Labrenzia sp. PHM005: one gene and its partners. The protein of the gene in region 1 interacts with the protein of each later gene in a pairwise test. Links are inferred from orthologs where the notes say so. Each region holds a gene or a part of one and is shown in the gene's direction. Other genes may lie near its edges. The genes, in order: FJ695_RS06090, FJ695_RS04505 and FJ695_RS18910.

Evidence for each region.
Region 2: the proteins of FJ695_RS06090 (region 1) and FJ695_RS04505 interact in binary tests that used the Escherichia coli proteins (3 or more experiments, as listed by UniProt). The link is inferred for Labrenzia sp. PHM005 from one-to-one orthologs.
Region 3: the proteins of FJ695_RS06090 (region 1) and FJ695_RS18910 interact in binary tests that used the Escherichia coli proteins (3 or more experiments, as listed by UniProt). The link is inferred for Labrenzia sp. PHM005 from one-to-one orthologs.

What each region holds. Positions count from the first base shown.
Region 1 is NZ_CP041191.1:1,342,694-1,349,865, forward strand. Bases 2,442-5,302 are described here. They hold FJ695_RS06090 (P-II family nitrogen regulator), read left to right. Parts: upstream 2,442-3,633; coding sequence 3,634-3,972; downstream 3,973-5,302. Other genes in these bases: FJ695_RS06080 (ABC transporter substrate-binding protein), read left to right, coding at 2,442-2,597; FJ695_RS06085 (DUF924 family protein), read left to right, coding at 2,679-3,230; FJ695_RS06095 (ammonium transporter), read left to right, coding at 3,994-5,302. In the rest of the region: FJ695_RS06060 (hypothetical protein), read right to left, coding at 1-82; FJ695_RS06065 (low molecular weight protein-tyrosine-phosphatase), read right to left, coding at 164-619; FJ695_RS06070 (4a-hydroxytetrahydrobiopterin dehydratase), read left to right, coding at 881-1,180; FJ695_RS06075 (sulfurtransferase TusA family protein), read right to left, coding at 1,321-1,566; more of FJ695_RS06080, read left to right, coding at 1,755-2,441; more of FJ695_RS06095, read left to right, coding at 5,303-5,322; FJ695_RS06100 (DMT family transporter), read right to left, coding at 5,479-6,339; FJ695_RS06105 (PLP-dependent aminotransferase family protein), read left to right, coding at 6,460-7,172. UniProt on the Escherichia coli protein: Involved in the regulation of nitrogen metabolism. Regulates the activity of its targets by protein-protein interaction in response to the nitrogen status of the cell.
Region 2 is NZ_CP041191.1:1,024,221-1,031,888, reverse strand. What follows is about bases 1,357-4,713. They hold FJ695_RS04505 ([protein-PII] uridylyltransferase), read left to right. Parts: upstream 1,357-1,678; coding sequence 1,679-4,513; downstream 4,514-4,713. Other genes in these bases: murJ (murein biosynthesis integral membrane protein MurJ), read left to right, coding at 4,552-4,713; FJ695_RS04510 (helix-turn-helix domain-containing protein), read left to right, coding at 1,357-1,573. In the rest of the region: FJ695_RS04520 (murein transglycosylase A), read left to right, coding at 1-626; FJ695_RS04515 (Smr/MutS family protein), read left to right, coding at 631-1,197; more of FJ695_RS04510, read left to right, coding at 1,202-1,356; more of murJ, read left to right, coding at 4,714-6,114; trpS (tryptophan--tRNA ligase), read left to right, coding at 6,235-7,314; FJ695_RS04490 (pentapeptide repeat-containing protein), read right to left, coding at 7,387-7,668.
Region 3 is NZ_CP041191.1:4,182,797-4,190,107, reverse strand. The notes cover bases 2,311-5,310. They hold FJ695_RS18910 (nitrogen regulation protein NR(II)), read left to right. Parts: upstream 2,311-3,240; coding sequence 3,241-4,380; downstream 4,381-5,310. Other genes in these bases: ntrC (nitrogen regulation protein NR(I)), read left to right, coding at 4,394-5,310; dusB (tRNA dihydrouridine synthase DusB), read left to right, coding at 2,311-3,244. In the rest of the region: FJ695_RS18930 (hypothetical protein), read right to left, coding at 1-89; FJ695_RS18925 (CinA family protein), read right to left, coding at 300-809; FJ695_RS18920 (bifunctional 2-C-methyl-D-erythritol 4-phosphate cytidylyltransferase/2-C-methyl-D-erythritol 2,4-cyclodiphosphate synthase), read right to left, coding at 817-2,070; more of dusB, read left to right, coding at 2,207-2,310; more of ntrC, read left to right, coding at 5,311-5,833; FJ695_RS18900 (PAS domain-containing sensor histidine kinase), read left to right, coding at 5,987-7,311.

The sequences.
Region 1 (7,172 bases):
CGCCGGTTGGAATCGGCAACCAGACGGTCGCCAACCCAAGCAAGATTAGAAGTGCGGCCAGAGACCACCACAAGAGTTTCATGAATGCGCCAAGTCCTGAAGCTATAGGCTCCTGATTAGCGCAGATAATGAGACGGATTTATGAAGCCGTCAGTGGCATGTTTCACATGTGTTTTGTAATCGTTGTGAGCAAGGCGTGGCTGCCCTGATCAATCAGCTGGTAAACCTGCTCAAACCCGTCCTCGCCGCCATAATAAGGATCGGGTACATTCTTCGCTGGATCATTCAAGAACAATCGAAGGCCCGGGTGGTCAAGTTGAGATCGGGAATAGAGGGTTTCCAGATTCTCTGTGTCCATCGCGAGGATCAGGTCAAACCTATTAAAGTCCTCTGCAATCACTTGGCGTGCTCTTTGGCGGGAGATGTCGATCCCGTATTTGGCGGCAACTTCAATTGATCTTGGGTCTGGCGGGTTGCCAGCGTGCCAAGCGCCGGTACCGGCAGAATCAATATGAATATGGTCTGTAAGGCCAGCTTTATGAACAGCATCCCGAAACACCCCTTCGGCGAGCGGGGAGCGGCAGATGTTACCAAGGCATACGAATAGCACTGAAGTCATGGGCTAGGGTTCGGACTCATAAATGAGATGGTATTGGCGATGTCATTGGCGATAGTTCGCGAGGAAGTGGCCGCTGGCCGAGTCTATGCCCTAGACAAAGCTGCCCCACGCCGCACTGTCAAGACGTTGTGAGCTTTGCGGAACTGGGTGCCGCGAGTGTTTCGGGATATAGTCTGTTTCGCATTCAGATTTTGCGAGTACCGTGAGATCGGTATCAAAGATGCCGGCAAACAGCGAGTAGGACTTTTGCGGGAGAGTGAGATGGCGGAGCGGTTGAAGCCGGAAGATCGTGCTGCAGGATTGCAGGAACTTCCAAATTGGCACTTAGTGCCGGGGCGGGAGGCGATCTCCCGATCTTTCAAGTTTAAGGACTTTCAGGAAGCCTTCGCTTTCATGACTCATGTGGCCTTTGCGGCGGAGAAAATGAACCATCATCCTGAGTGGTCAAACGTCTATCGGACAGTTGACATCGTGCTGGCGACCCATGACGTAGGCGGCCTCAGTCAGCTGGATATGGAATTGGCCCGAAAAATCGATGTCATCTCTGGCGGGTTCAATTGAAGTAATCCAGCGTCATAGTTTGCGAATGCTTTTTCGAGCGACCTCAATAGGCCTGTTTGATCTGATTGGTTCGTAAGCCGGTTGATACGAAAAGCTACCTCAGGAACATTGGGATGTTGTTCAATCGGTGCCAGTCGAATCTATTTCTCCGAAACTTTTTGCAAGTGGAACCGGTGACCGGTTTCTGTGCGGGCCGCTTCGATCAAAGTGTGCCCATGTTCCTGGCAGAAATGGGGGATGTCGATTTCGGCCATCGGATCTGTGGTCAAAATCGTCAGTTCTTCACCGGGGCTGAGTTTTGAGAGCGCTTTTTTGGTCTTGAGGACCGGAAGCGGGCATTTGAGGCCCATCAGATCGAGCAGATTACGTGTCACCTTAGTGTCCATTTTTCAAACAGGCATTTCTCTCAAACATAAACAGTCAACGACGACTGGAAAAATTGCAGGGATTCCTGAATTTCTAGTGTGCATGTTCCGTTTTCTAGACGCTCAGCGTTCGGGCGTTTCTCCACTTAAGCCTTCTTAAAGGCTTGGGCAATTTACTTATGGGCAAAATTACCAAAGGGAAGGCTCTCATGAGGAACCTTTGCATTGCTCTTTGTCTTTTGTGTGCTTTAGCGGTTCTGCCGGGCAAGGCTCATTCTGACCCCGTTGGTCTTACGCTCGTTACGCAGAGTTTCGCGCCACTGCAGTTTGCCAAGGATAATGAGCCGGCAGGCTATGTCGCCGATTTTTTGCTTGAGGCTCTTAAGCGGGTCAATAATGACGGCCGTCCTGTACACGTTGAGGCTTTTGAATTCCTGCCGTGGAAGCGGGCCATGCTCATGGCTGAAACGCAGCCCAATACCCTGTTTTTCTCCTTGTCCCGAACACCCGAGCGGGAAGACAAATTCATTTGGTTGGGTGAAGTCTCTCCCTACGGCCAGTATCTCTATCAATTGAAGAGGCAGCCACCCATTCAAACCGCAGGTTTGAAGGATCTTTTGAAACAAGACTACCGCATCGGGGTGCAAAGGGGCAGCAGCCAGCACAGCTATTTTCAGGAGTTGGGCGTGCGGGATGCCTCGACGCTGGTACATATGACCAGCTACCAGCAGGGCATTGATATGTTGTACCTCGGCCGGATTGATCTTTTGCCGTTGACCGGCTTCCTGTCAAAGGGAACGGTTTGCGCGCGCGGGCATGACGGCACTCAGTTGCAGCCGGTCGTTTACATCAAAGAGCTCGCCAAGCCGCTCTGGGCCGTATTCAGCAAAGGGACTGATCCAGAACTTGTTGCTGCAGTCCAAGAGGAAATGAAGAACCTGCGCGAGGAGGGGTTTTGGGAACAGCGCTTCAATCACCATGTTGGGCTTTGGCAAGAGATTGCCTGCGATGCAGTTGCAATCACTGAGCCGGAAATGGTTTCTGCTGACTAACAGGTTTTTCGATTGTAGGTTCTGCATCAAAGGCGCGTTTCCGCGTTGTCACTCCCTAATATGGTTTTGGAATGTTTGATCATGACTACTGAGCTGCCGTCTTCAATAGATGTTCTCGACTTCTGGTGGGAGGCGGGGGCGTCCAAATGGTTCGCCAAGGACGATAAATTCGATGCGCACTGCCGGGACATGTTTCTGCCGGCAATCGAGGCCGCACAGCGCGGCGACCTCGACAGCTGGACGGAAACGCCCGACGGTGCCCTTGCCGTAATCCTGCTGCTCGATCAGTGCACTCGCAATGTTTTCAGAGGGTCTGGACGGGCTTTCGAGGCTGATTCAAAAGCTGTCGAAATCGCCAGGGCTGCGGTTGAGAGAGGATTTGACCGGGCATTTCCCAAAGAAGCCAGGGTGTTTTTCTATCTGCCGTTTGAGCATTCGGAGGATATGGCAGACCAGGAGCTGTCCGTCGACCTTTGTAAAGCGCTGGGCGATATGAGCTATTATCATTATGCGCTCATTCATATGGATGTGATCCGCCGATTCGGTCGGTTTCCGCACCGCAACAAGGTTCTGGGCCGTCAATCGACCGAGGCGGAAATTGCGTTTCTGGAAAATGGCGGTTTTTCAGCCTAACAGGCAGCCCATCGGTCAGGTTTAGAGCGGCAGCACTTAGTGTGCTGCCGTTTTTTTATGCGTGTTTGCGGCGCACAAAATATTTGCATACTTTTTAATCACCTTAATGTTGGCTGGCTATTTTTTGGGCGAATTCCATGCCTGGAAATCGATCAGTCCAATTGTTCAGGCTGGACCAATAAACGGCGTTTCAGGTTTCGAACGCGCAGAATTCTGCCATTCCTCAGTAAAGAATCCGAAGTTGGCACGGTCCTTGAAAAGAAAGGGGCGACACTGGTTCGTGCGCCGGTCGCCTGGCGCAAGAAAGATCCGAACCCTTCCAGAGGGGATCAAGGACACGAACGAACCGGTAGCTGAGCTTCTTCGCCGGGAAGGGGCGCTACAGAGGGGAATGGAACGAGCAATGAAAATAGTGATGGCCATCATCAAGCCGTTCAAGCTCGACGAAGTGCGCGATGCCTTGACCGGCATCGGCATCCAGGGGCTGACGGTCACGGAAGTCAAAGGCTATGGCCGCCAAAAGGGCCACACCGAGATCTACCGCGGCACTGAATACGCGGTCAGCTTTTTGCCGAAACTGAAAATCGAAGTCGCTGTTGATGCCGGATCTGTCGACAAGGTTGTCGAAATGATCTCCGGGGCAGCCAAAACCGGTCAGATCGGCGACGGCAAGATCTTCGTCTATTCGATCGACCAGGTCGTTCGCATCCGCACCGGCGAAACCGACGCCGAAGCTCTGTGATTTAGGTAAGGAAACGTAACCATGAAAAAACTAGTCGCTAAGGGCGCGGCGTCCCTGGCTCTTCTGAGCCTCAGCGCTTTGCCGGTACTGGCCCAGGATGCAGAAGCTGCGCCGGCCGTCTCTCCGGAAGTCGCTTATATCTTCAACACTCTCCTGTTCCTGATGGGCGGGTTCCTGGTCATGTGGATGGCTGCCGGCTTTGCAATGCTGGAAGCAGGCCTTGTCCGCTCCAAGAACGTCTCCATGCAGTGTCTGAAGAACATCACTCTCTACTCCATCGCGGGTCTGATGTTCTGGATCACCGGATACAACCTGATGTACACCGGCGTTGACGGCGGTTTCATGGGGTCCTTCGGCCCGTATTCCTTCGACCCGGTCGGTGGCGATGCACTCGATACCGGGTACTCAACCGCGTCTGACTGGTTCTTCCAGATGGTGTTTGTGGCAACTGCGGCGTCGATCGTCTCCGGAACTCTCGCTGAGCGGATCAAGCTGTGGCCGTTCCTTGGCTTTACCGTTGTTCTGACAGGCTTCATTTACCCGATCGCAGGTTCCTGGCAGTGGGGTGCTGGCTGGCTCTCCGAAATGGGCTTCTCCGATTTCGCTGGCTCTACGCTCGTTCACTCCGTTGGCGGCTGGGCAGCTCTTGCTGGTGCGCTGATCCTGGGTGCCCGTAAAGGCAAATACGGTTCTGACGGTGTTGTGCACCCGATGCCGGGCTCTTCCATGCCGCTGGCAACGCTCGGTACCTTCATCCTGTGGCTCGGCTGGTTCGGCTTCAATGGTGCATCCCAGCTCGCAATGGGCACCATCAGCGACGTGACAGACATCTCCCGCATCTTCGCAAACACCAACATGGCAGCAGCTGCCGGTGTGGTCGCGGTCGTTGTCCTGACCCAGGTTCTCTACAAGAAGGTCGACGTGACCATGGCGCTCAACGGTGCGCTCGCAGGTCTTGTCTCCATCACTGCTGAGCCGCTGGCTCCAAGCATCTGGCAGGCCGTCTTCATCGGTGCCATCGGTGGCGTAATTGTGGTCTTCACAGTTCCGCTGCTCGACAAGCTGAAAATCGACGACGTTGTTGGCGCCATCCCGGTTCACCTGATTGCAGGTATCTGGGGCACGCTGATCGTACCGCTGTCCAACGGTGACACCTCTTACGTCACGCAGATCATCGGTATCGTCGCATACGGTGTCTTCACCTTCGTGATCTCCGGCATCGTCTGGTACGCCCTGAAAGCCGCTGTCGGCATCCGGGTATCCGACGAAGAAGAAGCTCTGGGTCTCGACAAGGTCGAAGTTGGCGTCGAAGCCTACCCGGAATTCGGAACCGGTTCCCAGCGCCTCTAAGGCAGGCGCCGGCCAAAGATATCTCCCAGGCGGTCTATTGGCTCGGACCGCAAACTTGGAACCCCGGGGTTTATTCCCCGGGGCTTTTTTATCCCCATTCCATCTGTGACGTACAATGTGCGGAGCCGCATTTGGTCGATGCCTGCGCCACGCGGCCTAGGCAAAACGCTTTGCCCCGGCAACGCAGAAGATAACGAGCGTTGTTACACCTATCATGGTGAGAGCCACCGGCTCATGCAGCAGCAGACTGGCCAGCAGCAATCCAAAAAACGGCTGTAAAAGTTGCAGCTGGCTAACGCCCGCAATTCCGCCGATTGCCAGTCCGCGGTACCAGAATACAAAACCTATCAGCATCGAAAATACAGTAACATAACCCAGGCTGGCCCATGCAGCCGCCGGAATGCCAACCCAGCTTTCCGGCAAAGACATGAGTGTGAGCGGGACCGTGACGGGCATTGAGAGAATGAGCGCCCAGGAAATGACTTGCCAGCCGCCAAGGTGCCGCGACAGGGTTGCGCCTTCTGCATACCCAAGACCGCACAAAACAATCGCGGCAACCATATATAAATCTCCCTTCAGCGAGATCCCGGTACTAAGTGATAGTGAATATGCCGCGACAGCCAGGCTGCCGGTGAACGAAAATAGCCAAAACAGAGACTTCGGCCGTTCGCCAGCCCGAACGGCTCCAAAAATGGCCGTCACAAACGGCAGTAAACCAATAAATACAATCGAATGGGCCGACGTAATATGTTGCAGGGCCATCGCTGTAAGTAACGGAAAGCCAACGACAACTCCCAACGCGACAAGGAACAGGGATTTGAGGTCCCGGCGTCCTGGAAGGGGCTGTTTTAAGATCAGCAACAGGCATAATCCGAGCAATGCTGCGCCTGCTGCACGTGCCGAAGTCAGAAACAGCGGATCAAAACTGGAGACGGCAACCCGTGTTGCTGGCAAAGATCCACTGAAGATGATGACGCCAAGCAGTCCGCTGCCCCACCCTGCCGCTGTCCGGTTCATGAAACATCCTTTCTTTAAACCATGTTTTCTAGATGGCGGACTTCGAAGGAACCAGATACAAATCAATACAGTTGTCGAGAACTGTATTGTTCATTGAAGCCGTACAATTGGGAGAGCAAAATGAGCGTTGGGGCGCGAACCGGCTCGGTAATGGAGGCAATTCGCAGTCAAATCGCGAGCCGGGCATTGGTTGCCGGAGAAAAATTGCCTTCGATCCGGGCGTTTGCGGGATCGATGCAGGTCTCGCCATCAACCGTTGTTGAGGCTTATGACCGGCTGGCGGCGGAAGGCGTGATTTTTGCCCGCCGGGGGGCCGGGTTCTATGTATCGGACGTTGCGCAGCCATTTTCGGTTTCAAAGGTAGAGCCGAAGTTGGATCGTAACGTCGACCCTTTTTGGGTTTCCCGCCAGTCACTCGATGCTGATTCAGCGTTTGCCAAGCCAGGTTGTGGTTGGTTGCCGGCCGATTGGATGCCGGTCGCACCGCTGCGCCGCGCTCTGCGCGGTCTGGCACGTGGCGATGATGCGCTATTGTCCGACTACGGTGACACGCGCGGGTTCTCAGATTTACGCAGGCTCTTGGCGCGGCAATTTGCAGACGAAGGTCTTCCTGCTGACACTGATCAGATACTGCTGACCTCTTGTGGCACACAGGCAATTGATCTCATTTGCCGTTTGTTGTTGAAGCCTGGGGATGCCGTTCTGGTTGACGATCCCTGTTATTTCAATTTTCAAGCTATTTTGCGGGCTCACCAGGTTGCAGCGGTTGGTGTGCCAATGACCCATTCAGGGCCGGACATGCCGCAATTTGAGCGAACCGTTGCTCAGGTGAA
Region 2 (7,668 bases), 320 kb from region 1 along the record:
TGGTCGATGAAGCCCTGGAATTGGTCTGGCTAAACCCCATTGATGCTTATTTCATCCACGTTCAAGGGTCGGCCCGGCTCAAACTGACGGACGGCAGCACCATGCGGGTCGGCTATGCCGGTAAAACCGGCCATCCTTATTCCGGGATTGCCAAGCTTCTCGTCCAAAGAGGCGAAGGCACACCGGAAGACTTTACGATGTCGGGCCTGCGGCACTGGCTGGAAGAGAATCCAGATAAACGCGACGCTCTGTTCAAGGAAAACCGGTCGTACATCTTTTTCCGGGAGGTCACGGAAACCGGCCCAGACCTTGGCCCCATTGGCGCCGCCAGCCTACCGCTTGTCCCTGGTCGCAGCCTCGCGATTGACGACAGTTCACTGCCATATGGAATGCCGGTTTTCGTCAGTGCTGGTTTTGAGGATCCGGACGCACCTGACCTGTCATTTCAGCGCCTGATGCTTGCCGATGACACAGGCTCAGCGATCAAAGGCCACGGCCGTGGCGATGTCTTTATCGGTTCAGGTGAGGCTGCAGGCCGGATCGCCGGAGAAATCCGTCACAAAGCCGTCTTTACGGTGTTGGTACCCAAATCGGCTGCCGCATCGCTTAAAGGCCGGGCGGACTGACCAAATGAGCAAGCGCGGCAAAAAAGGTGTTCTCTCACCCGAAGATCGGGACCTCTGGGGCAAAGTCACCCGGACAACAACACCGCTAGATGCTGAGCGGGCCAAGGCGCAAATGGAAGACCTGCTCCACACAGTTGATGATGCGCCTCAGGAGACTGGAAAGAGCATTAAGACGGCAACCGCCATTCATCCACCGGAGCCGCTCAAGCCGAAAGCTCCGCCGCCGCTGCATCAGCTCGAATACCGATACCGGAAAAAACTGGTGCGTGGGGTCAAACAGATCGATGCCCGCATTGACCTTCATGGCCTGACCCAAAACAGGGCTCATGACCGCTTGCGCGGTTTTTTGTATGAAGCCCAGGCCCGCGGTCACAAATTGATCCTTGTGATCACTGGCAAGGGCGGCGGTCCGGGTTATGCCTATATGGACGAACGCGGTGTTTTGCGCAGAATGGTGCCGCAATGGCTGGCGATGCCGGATGTGCGCCACCTTGTTGCTGGGTATGAAGAAGCTCATGTGCGCCACGGCGGTTCGGGTGCGCTGTATGTGCGGATAAGAAAACGGCGGTGAAAACGTGACACCTCTTGGAGCCAAAATCCGCGAACTTCGAACCAAACGAGGCGTTTCCTTAAAGGAAATGGCTGCGGCTCTCTCCGTGTCGAGCGCTTATCTGTCCGCTTTAGAACACGGCAAACGCGGTAAACCGACCTGGTTTTTGGTTCAACGGATTATTGCCTATTTCAACGTGATTTGGGACGAAGCGGAAGAGATCCAGCGGCTGGCCGAACTGTCTGACCCGAGAATTACCATCGATACTGCCGGGATGAGCCCAAAGGCCACGGAATTGGCCAATCAGCTTGCCTTAAAAATCGGCGGATTGTCCGATGAATCTCTGAACGCGCTTTTGCATCAATTGCGCGTTGCGGCGGTAAAAGATGACATTTGAAGCATGGCTATCCATGCCTGTAAGAGTTTACATGTCCTTATGATCGGCGCTTTATAACCCGCAGCATGGCCGAATTGCCTCACTGAACGAAAGACTTTGACCGGTATGAAATCCACTCAAGACGCTCTCGCCGGATTGATTGATGCGGACGGCCTTAGAAACCGGTTGACCGCTCTCACCGCAGCCACAGACGGGGATGGGTCCGATTCAAAGGTGCGCATGGCAGTGCTCAGTGAACTGAAGTCCGTCGTCAAGGACAGCCGGAAGATTGCCGAAGAGCGGCTTGGAGAAGACGGTGGCGGACTTTTGTGTGCCCGGCGCCTATCCCACATCCAGGATGAGTTGATCCGGGTGATTTATGATTTCGCCCTCTATCATGTTTATCGGATTACAAACCCGTCTGCGGCGGAACGCATGTCCGTGGTGGCGGTCGGCGGATATGGCCGCGGCACGCTGGCGCCGGGTTCAGACATCGATCTTCTGTTTGTGCTGCCTTACAAACAAACCCCCTGGGGCGAACAGGTTGTTGAGTATATCCTCTACATGCTCTGGGACCTCGGTTTCAAAGTCGGCCACGCGACCCGCAACATCGATGAATGTATCCGCTTGTCAAAGTCGGATATGACGATCCGGACCGCCATTCTGGAAGCTCGCTACATCTGGGGTGACAAGCCGCTCTTTGATGAACTGATCAAACGCTATGACAAGGAAGTGGTCGAGGGCACCAGCTCTGAGTTCATTGCGGCCAAACTGAAAGAACGGGACGAGCGCCATCAGCGCCAGGGAACGTCGCGGTATCTGGTTGAACCAAACATCAAGGAAGGCAAGGGAGGCCTACGCGATCTCAACACCCTCTTTTGGATCGCCAAATACCACTACCAGGTTTCCAGCCAGTCTGAATTGGTGAAGATCGGTGTCTTGAACCGGGCCGAAAAATCCCGTTTCAAAATGGCAGAGGATTTCCTCTGGGCCGTGCGCTGTCACCTGCATTTCTTGACCAACCGCCCGGAAGAACGGCTGTCCTTTGATGTCCAGCGGGAGATCGCGGTTCGGCTTGGCTATACCCAGCATCCGGGTATGAAGGATGTCGAACGCTTCATGAAGCACTACTTCCTGGTCGCTAAGGAAGTTGGGGATCTGACCCGGATCCTGTGCGCGGCCTTGGAAGACGAGCATGTTAAAGATCCGCGTGGACGTGGATTTTCAGGCATCATGCGCCGCCTGAGGGTTGGCCGCTCGGAACATGCGCCAAAGCCGGTCAAAGGCGCATCGGGTTTCACCGTAGAAAACAACCGGCTGAGCGTCACTGCCGATACGATTTTCGAGAAAGACCCCGTCAACATCCTGCGTGTGTTCCAGCTGGCGGACAAACACGACTACAAGATGCATCCACGCCTGACACGGCTCATCCGGCATTCGCTTAAGCTGGTCAACAACGATCTGCGCAACGACCCGGAAGCCAACCGCTTGTTCCTGTCGGTGCTCACCTCGCGCAACACACCGGAAAAGATCTTGCGCAAGATGAACGAAACCGGCGTACTTGGCCGGTTTGTGCCCGAATTCGGCAAGGTTGTCGCAATGATGCAGTTCAACATGTATCACCACTACACAGTGGATGAGCATTTGATCCGCTCAATTGGCGTCCTGTCTGAAATTGAGCGTGGCGATTCCGGCGAAGATCACCCCCTCTCGACCGAGTTGATCCGCTCTTTGCAGAACCGCAAGCTGCTTTATGTGACGATGTTCTTGCATGACATTGCCAAAGGCAGGCCGGAAGATCACTCCATCGCTGGAGCCAAAGTGGCGCGCAAGCTGTGCCCGCGCTTCGGCCTGAACAGTGCGGAAACCGAAACTGTTGCCTGGCTGATTGAACACCATCTCGACATGAGCACGATTGCACAGTCTCGCGATTTGTCCGACCGCAAGGCGATCCAGGACTTTGCCAATACCGTGCAGTCTCACGAGCGGTTGAAACTGCTGCTGATCCTAACCGTGGCCGACATCCGAGCCGTCGGACCCGGCGTCTTCAATGGCTGGAAAGGCCAATTGTTGCGCACGCTCTATTATGCCGCTGAGCCGCATTTAACCGGCGGTCATTCAAAAATGTCCCATGGCCAGGCCATTGAACAGGCCAAGGAAGAACTGGTCGCCAAACTGGATCACTGGCCGGAAAAAAGCCGGAAAAGCTACCTCAAACGCCACTATCCAGCCTATTGGCTGCGAACCGAACATGACCGGCTTGTTGCGCATGCCGAATTGCTGCACGAGGCCGATCAAAAGGGCGAACAACTGTCGTTCAATGTGACCCCACGGTCTTTTGAGGGCGTTACCGAACTGACGATCATGGCGCCGGACCACCCGCGTCTTCTGTCGGTGATTGCCGGGGCCTGTTACTCGACAGGTGCCAACATTGTCGATGCCCAGATCGACACCACCACCGACGGGTTTGCTCTCGATACGATTTTCATCGGCCGCGAGTTGCCAGATGATGAGGATGAACGGCGCCGCGGTGAGCGCATAGCCGGATTGATTGAAAAAACCTTGCGGGGTGAGGAACGTATACCGGAGCCCGTGGCCAAGAAGAGCTCCGTAAAAGGCCGGATGAGAGCCTTCAAGGTTGCCAGCGAAGTTTTGCTCAACAACACGCTATCAGATGATTATACGGTTCTTGAGATTTCCGGTCTGGATCGCCCAGGTCTTCTCTATGACCTCACCCGTTCGATCGCGACGCTCAATCTCAACATCGGCTCAGCTCATATTTCGACATTCGGCGAAAAGGTTGTCGATGTGTTTTATGTGACTGATCTGACGGGTCAGAAAATCGCCAATATTGGCCGCCAGGAAATCATCCGCGAACGGCTATGCGCAGCTGTGGACGGTGTTGTCGAGCTGGATCCGGCAGCGCCCGTTGCGCGCAAACTCCGCCGACAAGCATCTTAAATCCCGCCAAGATCTGAACACCCTGGAGCCTTGCAGGCATGAACCTGGTTCGAAATTTTGCGACAGTCGGCGGGGCCACTTTGATGAGCCGCGTCCTTGGTTTTGTCCGCGATGTGCTCTTGGCTGCTGCAGTCGGTGCCGGACCAGTCGCCGACGCCTTTGTTGTGGCGTTCCGTTTGCCCAATTTGTTCCGCCGGCTTTTTGCCGAAGGGGCTTTCAACTCCGCGTTCATTCCGCTCTTCGGACGGACCGTCGAAGAGGAAGGTGAAGAGGGCGCCCGCCGTTTTGCCGGGGAAATCGGCGCTGCACTTCTATTCTGCCTTTTGGCCCTCACGGCGCTGGCTCAAATCTTTATGCCATTTGTTGTGTGGGGATTGGCACCGGGGTTCGCGTCGGATCCGGAGAAATTCGATCTGACGGTTTTGATGTCCCGGATCGCCTTTCCTTATCTGATCTTCATGTCTTTGCTCGCCTTTATCGGCGGCATTTTGAACACTTATCAGCGTTTTGCAGCAGCGGCCTTCGCCCCTGTGATGCTGAATGTCGTGATGGGGCTGGTGCTTGGAGGAGTTCTTTATTTTGGTGTCGAGGACAGCACGACACTCGGCGTAATCCTCACAATTGGCATCACAGTGGGTGGGATTGTTCAGCTCACTGTTGTCGTCATTGATCTGAAGCGCCTTGGTTTTAAAATTCCAGTTTACCGGCCCCGCTACACCAAATCGGCCAAACGCCTGCTCGCCCTTGGCATTCCAGGCGTTGTTGCCGGAGGTGTCACCCAGATCAACATCGCTGTTGGCCAGATTATCGCGTCGTTACAGGAAGGCGCCAATGCGCTGCTTTATTATGCCGACCGGCTTTATCAGCTGCCCCTCGGTGTGATCGGCATAGCCATTGGTGTCGTTCTTCTTCCGAGCCTGACCCGGCAACTCCGATCTGGTGAAACGACTGCCTATCAAAAAACTCTCAACCGGTCCTTAGAGTTTTCCTTGGTGCTGACCTTGCCTGCTGCTGTTGCGCTGGCGGTCATTCCCCACGAGATCGTCTCGGTTCTCTTCCAGCGGGTCCGGTTCGATGAAACTGCTGTTGAGGGAACAGCAGCGGCCCTGATGGCGTTCTCGATCGGGCTGCCCGCCTTTGTGCTCAACAAAGTGTTTTCACCTGGGTATTTCGCTCGCGAAGACACCAAGACCCCCATGAAATTCGCGGCCGTCGGCATGATTGTGAATGTTTTGTTGTCGGTCGCCTTCTTTCCCTATCTGCAACACGTCGGCATCGCGCTCGCCACCACGCTAGCCGGCTGGGTGAACACGGGGCTGCTGATCATCGTATTATGGAAACGGGGTCACTTTGCCCCGGATGTCACAGTTCTGAAAAAGCTGGCTCTAGTGTTACTGGCAAGCCTTTTAATGGGCGTCGTCATCCATTTTGCAGCTGACATCCTGGCGCCATACCTGAGCAACGGCTGGCTTCTGTTGCGTGTTGTCAGTCTCGGGCTTCTCGTTCTAACCGGGATTCTAACGTTCGCGCTCTTTGCCCAGGTAAGTGGCGGCAGCGATCTGATTGGCCTCGCTAAATCGTTGAAGCGGCGCAACACCTAAGACGCAAACGCAACACATTCACTCTTCTTCGCTTGCATCAATGCACAGTCGGGCCTAAACCCGTCGCGCCCAAACACTCACAGCGCCCTTCCAACCGGCCGCACCAATAAGGGAACAAAAATGACGGCGTTCCAGCCCCGTGTCTTTTCAGGCGTTCAGCCGACTGGCAATCTCCACCTTGGCAACTACCTTGGCGCCGTTTCGCGCTGGGTTCCGCTGCAGGACCAGATGCCGGCGATTTTCTGTGTCGTGGATTCGCATGCGATCACAGCCGGATTTCCGGATCCGGACGAGCTGGCCAGTGCCACTCGCGAAGTGACCGCTGCCTATATAGCCGCAGGGATTGATCCGAAAAAATCGATCATCTTCAACCAGTCGCAGGTTCGCGAGCACATGGAGCTTGCCTGGATTTTCAACTGCGTCGCCCGCATGGGCTGGCTCAGCCGGATGACACAGTTCAAAGAAAAGGCTGGCAAGAACCGGGAAAACGCGTCTGTTGGTCTGTTCGCCTATCCAAACCTGATGGCCGCTGACATTCTGGCCTACCGGGCCACCCATGTTCCGGTTGGTGACGATCAGAAACAGCATCTGGAACTGACGCGCGACATCGCCACGAAGTTCAATCATGACTTTGGGGATCGGATTAAAGATCTTGGCATCGGTATTCCGAACCCGACGCCGTCGCCGGAATTGCCGGACGAATTGTACTTCCCGATCACTGAGCCGATGATTGCCGGCCCGGCGACCCGGATCATGTCTTTGCGGGATGGCACAAAAAAAATGTCCAAGTCCGATCCGTCGGACCTGTCGCGCATTAATCTGAAAGACGATGCGGATGCCATCGCCAAGAAGATCAAGAAGGCCAAAACCGATCCGGACGCATTGCCGAGCGAAACCGGCGGTCTGGAAGGACGCCCGGAAGCCGACAATCTGGTTGGCATTTATGCGGCTCTGAATGGAACAGGCAAAGAAGAGGTTCTGAAAGAGTTTGGCGGTCAGCAGTTCTCCGCCTTCAAACCGGCTCTTTCCGACCTTGCAGTTGCCAAACTGGCTCCAATGACTGATGAAATGCGCCGCCTGACCAGCGATCCGGCACAGATCGATCAGGTTTTGAAAGAGGGCGCAGAAAACGCGTCTGCGATTGCCGAGCCGGTCTTGAAGGACGTTCGGAAAATCATCGGTTTTCTCGACGTCCGCTGAATAAGATACGCAATGAAAAAGGCCGGGCTCCAAAACAGGAGCCCGGCCTTTTTATCTAGACTTTAGACAGGATCAGTAGGAACACGCTTCCAGTGTGATGCCGTAAGGCAGCTTGGTGGTTTCATCGCCGCAAGCCCCAAGAATCCGGTCCTGATCCAAATTGTAAGCGCCGGTCAGATCAGCTCCTTTCAGCCGGGTTCTGCGCAAAAGCGCACCCTCGAAATTTACATTTGTCAGATTGGCGCCAGCCAGATTGCTGCTCACCAGCCGAACGCCGGAAAGGTCTGCGCCGGAAAAATCGGCATTGATCGCTTTTGCCCGATCCAGCTTAACGTTACGCATCCGCGCATTGCG
Region 3 (7,311 bases), 2.8 Mb from region 1 along the record:
AAGTCACCCGGCAAAGGAATTGCTCCAGCTTGGGCGGCGAGTGGGAACAGGAAAGTTGTTACCGCCAATACGGCGTAGCGGATCGTCATGGCCAGCTTTTCTTCGATTTATTCCGCTGCAACCTACACACGACAAAAATTGCCGTACAGCGCCTTTCTTGCTCAACGTAAATCAGAGGTTAGTGCGAGCGACACTGTTTTATGTGAGTTTGATTTGTATTGTTGGCGACAGCGTGGAACCACCCGGAATTGCTTGTGTTGCCGAACCGGGAAAAGAAAATCCGATTATTTGTCAATAATTTAATTTAAAGCATCAAGTATTGCTGTCAGCGCTGTTTGGACGGTCTCAAGCCGGATCGATTGGCGTCCTCGGTCTGCAAACCAGCAATGAAGGTGGGTCGTAGGCTGGCCTTTTTGTGCAACTGCAATATGGACCGTTCCGACTGGTTTTTCATCGCTGCCACCACCCGGACCTGCAATGCCGGTCACAGAAACGGCAATATCAGCGCCGGAGCTTTTTAAAGCTCCTTCTGCCATGGCTATGGCAACGTCCTTGCTAACCGCACCAACCTTTGCGATGAGGTCCGCCGGGACACCGAGCATTTCTGTTTTTGCTTCGTTTGAATAAGTAACGAAGCCCCGGTCTACCACTGCAGAGGAGCCTGGAATCTCGGTCAAGGCCCCGGCAATTAAGCCACCGGTACAAGATTCCGCGGTAGCCACCATTTTTTTGCGCGCGTTGAGCGCGTCCAGAACTTTAATGGCCAGCGGGGAGAGATCCTCAAGCTTGGTCAGTGATGCATCGGTCATGAAGGTCTCATTCATCCTCGTTTAAGGGTAGGCGGACAGTCACGCTTGCAAGGGCGGCAATGCCCTCTTTGCGTCCTGTGAAGCCGAGTTTTTCCGATGTAGTCGCTTTGACCGATACCCGAGCGAAGCTTAAGCCGCATATTTCGGCAATAGATTTACGCATTGCCTCCCTATGCGGCCCAATCTTAGGGGCTTCGCACACGACGGTCACATCGATATGAGCGATCCGGCCGCCGAGGTCACGAACGCGCCGGACGGCGTCAATCTGAAACTGGTCGGAGGCTGCGCCTTTCCACTTCGGATCACTTGGTGGGAAGTGCTGGCCAATATCACCGTCCCCAATAGCGCCAAGTGTTGCATCTGTAATGGCGTGCAAAACAACGTCGGCGTCCGAATGGCCCTTCAGCGTTTTGTCATGAGGAATGGAAATTCCGCCAAGTATGACTTCTTCGCCATCTTCAAATGCATGAACGTCATACCCAATGCCTGTGCGGACATCCTGCAGGTCGGCCAAAGTGGGGGCAGGGGTCAAGTTTGCAGTCATTTTAAAGAAGCTGGCCTGTTGTTCGGCGCGGATCATGTCCGCTGGTGTTGTGATTTTAAAATTGGCTGGGTCGCCGTCGCTTAAGGTGATGACCATACCATGCCACTCAGCAAGGCTGGTGTCGTCTGTGAAATCAAAGCGGTCAGCGCCTGCTGCTGCCCGGTGAGCTGCCAGGATCCGGGAAAGCTGGAAAGCTTGCGGGGTTTGCGCGGCAAATAGATTGCTCCGGTCGACTGTTTCCAATTGATCTTGTCCGCTGGTCTGCCGTTTGAGCGTGTCAACGACGGGGACGGCGGCCAATACGCCTTGGTTTCCAGAGTGGAGGGCTTTTATGATCCGGTTGAGCACATCTCCTGTGAGGAAGGGGCGGGCTGCATCATGGATCAGAACATGAGAAAACTCGTGCGGTTCTAAAGCTGTGAGGCCATTGAACACTGATTGCTGCCGTGTCTTGCCGCCAATGACCGGCGGGAACAGTTTTTCAGCCGTACCAATTTCAAGCTGGCTTGTTGCATCTCGGTAGGCTTCGGCGTCATCCGCATGAATCACTGTGAGTATACGGGATATTCCGGGGTGATTCCCAAGGGCATTCAATGTATGGGAGAGGATCGGCGCACCGGCAATTGTCCGGTACTGCTTCGGGGTGGCGCTGCCATCTTGCGCCATTCGGCTGCCACGTCCGGCAGCGACAACAAGAGCAGCGGTGGTTTCTGGCATAACGAGATTTTCTCCTGCGGGCGATGGCCCGGTGTTGAAATCGTCTTTAACCAATTTGGAAGCCTGATCGCAATTTATCCCTTGTTGTCATTTTGAAATTGTCTAGTATATAGGCAGAAAGAAAAATGCACAGACAATGAGCATTTATGAAACCGCGACGTCACCCGGCATGACACCCATCACCATTGGTCGGCATACTTTGAAGAACCGCGCTGTGCTTGCGCCGATGTCTGGCGTGAGCGATTTACCGTTCCGCCGTCTGGCAGCAAGATTCGGTGCTGGCATGGTCGTCAGCGAGATGGTTGCCAGCGAATCCTTTGTCAAAGGGGATGCTGAAACCCAAATGCGGGCCGAGGCTCAAGATGAGGGCTTGCATGTTGTCCAGTTGGCTGGTCGCGAGGCGTGCTGGATGGGCGAGGCGGCTAAGGTGATCGCCGGGCTCGGTGCCGATATCATTGATATCAATATGGGCTGCCCTGCCAAAAAGGTGACGTCTGGCTATTCCGGATCGGCCTTGATGCGCGATCTCGATCATGCGTTGACCCTGATCGAGGCGACAGTTGCCGCCGTTGATGTGCCGGTCACTTTGAAAATGCGCCTTGGCTGGGATGATACTTCCATCAACGCGCCGGAACTGGCGCGCCGGGCAGAGGTTGCTGGCGTCCAGTTGATTACAGTTCATGGGCGTACCCGCTGCCAGTTCTATAAGGGCACAGCCGATTGGCGGGCGATTGCCGATGTGAAATCGGAAATTTCGGTTCCTTTGATATCCAATGGCGACTGCGCCGGATTTGAAAGCGCTGAACAGATGCTGACCGCGTCTGGCGCTGATGCGGTGATGATCGGCCGCGGAGCTTACGGCCAACCATGGCTTCCTGGTCATGTCGGGCATTATCTGGAAACCGGCGAGCGTCTTGAAGCGCCGGCCGGTTCTGATCTCGCAGATTTGGTTGCTGAACACTACGGCGCCATTCTGTCTCACTATGGTGTGCTGCCGGGTGTTCGGATAGCCCGCAAACATCTTGGCTGGTATTTGGAAACCGCCGCCGATCAAGGCGGTGCTGACATGCCTGCAGCTTTGAAAAAGACCCTCATGACATCGAACCAGCCGGATGAGGTTATCCGGATCGCGTCAGATTGGTTTTCCTCCTGCAACACACGGACGGCAGCTTGACGGATTTTGATTCTCCCAAAGGCCGCAAGGCAGCGCTCGCCAGTGATGGCCCAACCATTTTGGATGCCTTGCCGCACCCGGTCCTGCTTGTCGCTCCAGATGGCGTGATTGAATCGGCCAATATGGCGGCCGAATTTTTCATGCGCTCAAGTATTTCGGTCCTACGTCGGCATCCGATCAGCGAATTTATCCCTTTTGGCAGCCCGTTGCTCACTTTGATTGATCAGGTGCGCGAGCGCGGCGCGCCAGTGAATGAATATAAAGTCGATATCGGGTCGCCTAAGATTGGGGCGCCGAAAGTCGTTGATATCAATGCGGCTCCCGTGAGCAATCGGCCTGGCGCTGTTGTGCTCATGTTCCAGGAGCGCACGATGGCGGAAAAGATTGACCGCCAGCTGACCTCTAGAGGGGCTGCCCGGACTGTTACGGGGCTTGCGGCCATGCTTGCTCATGAGATCAAGAACCCTTTGTCAGGAATCCGCGGTGCAGCCCAGTTGCTGGAACAATCTGCGCCGGATGAAGACCGGGCTCTGACCCGCCTGATCATGGATGAAACAGACCGGATCGTGAAACTGGTCGACCGGATGGAAGTTTTTTCCGATGAGCGGCCGATCGAGCGTGAACCAGTCAACATCCATATCGTTCTCGACCATGTGAAGCGCCTGTCCGATAGCGGGTTTGCCCGCGGCAAACGGATTATGGAGAATTACGACCCGTCGCTGCCGGCGGTTTACGCCAACAAGGATCAATTGATCCAGGTTTTCTTGAACCTCATCAAGAATGCCAGCGAGGCGATCGGTGATGATCCGGATGGCGAAATCCGGGTCTCAACTGCCTTCCGGCCAGGTGTCCGCTTGTCGGTTCCGGGAACCGAAGACATGGTCAGCTTGCCGTTAGAATTCTGCGTCCAGGATAATGGTCCGGGCGTTCCCGAAGATTTGCTGCCGCATCTGTTTGAGCCATTTATCACAACAAAAACAAACGGTTCTGGGTTGGGCCTTGCACTTGTTGCCAAGATCATCGGAGATCATGGCGGCGTGATTGAGTGCGACAGCCAGCGTGGAAAAACCGTTTTCCGTATCCTGATGCCAGCGTTCAACACTTCAGATTCCGGACCTGGGACCGGACCAGCATAAGGGCTGATAGACTATGCCGACTGGCACAATCTTAGTTGCCGACGATGATGCCGCCATTCGCACTGTTCTCAATCAGGCTCTGTCCAGGGCCGGTTATACTGTGCGTTTGACATCGAATGCGTCGACCCTGTGGCGTTGGGTGTCTTCCGGCGACGGCGATCTGGTGATCACCGATGTCGTGATGCCGGACGAGAATATTTTTGATGTGCTGCCGCGCATCAAAAAGATGCGGCCCGAGTTGCCGGTTCTGGTGATGAGTGCGCAGAACACCTTCATGACGGCCATTACAGCATCCGAAAAAGGTGCTTATGAATATCTGCCCAAACCCTTCGATCTGAAAGAACTGACCGGCATCGTCCAGCGCGCTCTTGAAGAGCCCAAAAAACGGCCGGTTGCTGAGGTCGAAGAAAGCGGTGAGGGCATGCCGCTGGTTGGCCGGTCGCCGGCCATGCAAGAGATTTACCGTGTACTCGCGCGTTTGATGCAGACCGATCTGACCGTGATGATCAACGGTGAATCAGGCACGGGCAAGGAGCTGGTCGCCCGCGCGCTCCATGATTATGGCAAGCGCCGCAACGGTCCCTTTGTGGCGATTAACATGGCCGCTATTCCAAGGGATCTGATCGAGGCGGAGCTATTTGGCCACGAGAAGGGCGCCTTTACCGGTGCGCAGAACCGGAGTTCTGGCCGGTTTGAGCAGGCTGATGGCGGTACGCTGTTCCTTGACGAGATTGGCGATATGCCAATGGAAGCGCAGACCCGGCTGCTGCGTGTTCTACAGCAAGGCGAATACACCACGGTTGGCGGCCGTACGCCGATCAAAACAGATGTCCGGATTGTGGCAGCTACCAACAAGGATCTGCGGCATCTGATCAATCAGGGCCTTTTCCGTGAAGATCTGTATTTCCGCTTGAATGTTGTTCCGATCCGCCTCCCACCGCTGCGCGAACGTGTGGAAGACATTCCAGATCTCGTGCGTCACTTTTTCTCAATGGCAGAAAAAGAAGGCCTTCCGGCGAAACAGGTCGATCAGAACGCCATGAACCTGATGCGCCGCTACCGCTGGCCGGGAAACGTGCGAGAACTGGAAAATCTGGTCCGCCGGCTTGCGGCGCTTTACCCGCAGGATGTTATCGGTGAGGCAATGCTCGACCATGAGCTGAGCCAACCAACTGTCAACCCGCTTGAGGAAGATGCTCCGGAGTCGATAGATTTGGGCGGATCGGTTGAGAAATACCTGTCAGGTTATTTCGACACATTTGGCGAGGCGTTGCCACCACCCGGTCTTTACCACCGGATTTTGCGGGAAGTGGAATACCCCTTGATCAGTGCAGCGCTGGCCGCAACCCGGGGCAATCAGATCAAGGCGGCCGAACTCTTGGGCGTCAACCGCAACACGTTGCGAAAGAAAATCCGAGATTTGGATATCCAGGTGATGCGCTCAACCCGTTGAGGCGTCACATAGGCAGAAACACTCGTCCGCCGTCAAAATTCTCGGTGGACGAAATTGCCTTGTCGTAATTTCGCAACATTGTGTGGTAAGTTTGCCTCAATCACGCGGTAGAGACCGCCAATCAATAAGTTACAGGCAAACACCAGAGGCGGAATGATACTGGAAGCTACTCAGCATTCCATTGCGCAATCGGGCGCCACCAACAAGTTATGGCGGCGGGCCGGTCTGGCCATCATGATCCTGGCCCTGATCTCCATCACCGTTACCTTTTTCATTCTGATGGGGCTGACGTCGATTGATCCGACCCTGGATGTGATCGTCACGGCGATGGCGATCAACGGGATCTGGGCGGTTATTCTGCTGGCCCTGATCGGTTATGAAATTGCAAAACTTCTGCATGCGCGCCGCCGGGGCCGCGCCGCCGCGCGGCTACATGTACGCGTTGTGGCACTGTTCAGTGTTGTTGCGGCAGTTCCAGCAATTTTGATGGCCATCCTGGCTGCTGTCACCCTTGATCGGGGGCTTGACCGTTGGTTCGAGGATCGGACCCGGCTGATCATCGACAACGCTTTGACTGTTGCGCAAGCCTATCTTCAAGAGCATGCGAGGGTATTGCGCGGCGACCTTATTGCGATGACCACCGATTTGGATAGGGCAAAGCCGGTCTATGACTTTGAGCCCACGCGGTTTGACCAGTTCTTCCGCACTCAGGTGTCACTTCGAGGGATTTTGGCCGCGTATATCCTGAATGATAAAGGCGAAGTGGTTACACGGGTTGTTCTTGACCCAAACGCGGAAATTCCGTTGCCGCCTGCAGACAGTTTGTTCAAGGCGAAATCCGGCGATCCAATTCTCATTGCTCCGGGGACATCCAATCTGGTCGGCGGCGTCATGAACCTTTCCGCCTATGATGGGTTTGTGCTTTATGCTGTGCGTCGCCTCGATCCACGCGTAGTGGAATACATGGGACTGGCCGAAAGTGGCGCGCTGCAGTACCAGCAAATGGAAAACAGCCGGTTTGGTGTTCAAGTCGCCTTTGCTCTCGTTTATCTCGGCGTTGCGCTGGTTCTTCTCTTGTCGGCTATCTGGATCGGGTTTGGCTTCGCAAATCAGCTGGTTTCACCCATCAGAACGCTGATTTCGGCCGCCGATGAGGTTGCCAGCGGTAATCTCTCAGTCACGGTTCCGACTGAAAAAGCAGGCGGTGACCTGGCAAACCTTGGTCAAACTTTTAACAAGATGACCGGGCAGCTGGTTGGCCAGCGCGATGCATTGCTCGCCGCAAACGAGCAAATTGACCGCCGGCGCCGGTTTAACGAAGCGGTGCTATCGGGTGTTTCTACCGGGGTAATTGGCATTGATGACGAGGCTTCGGTTATCCTGATCAACCGGTCTGCAGAAGTGCTGTTGCAGGTGTATGAAATCAGTACGCTGAATTTGCCACTTTCTGAGGTTGTTCCCGAGCTAAAAGACTATGT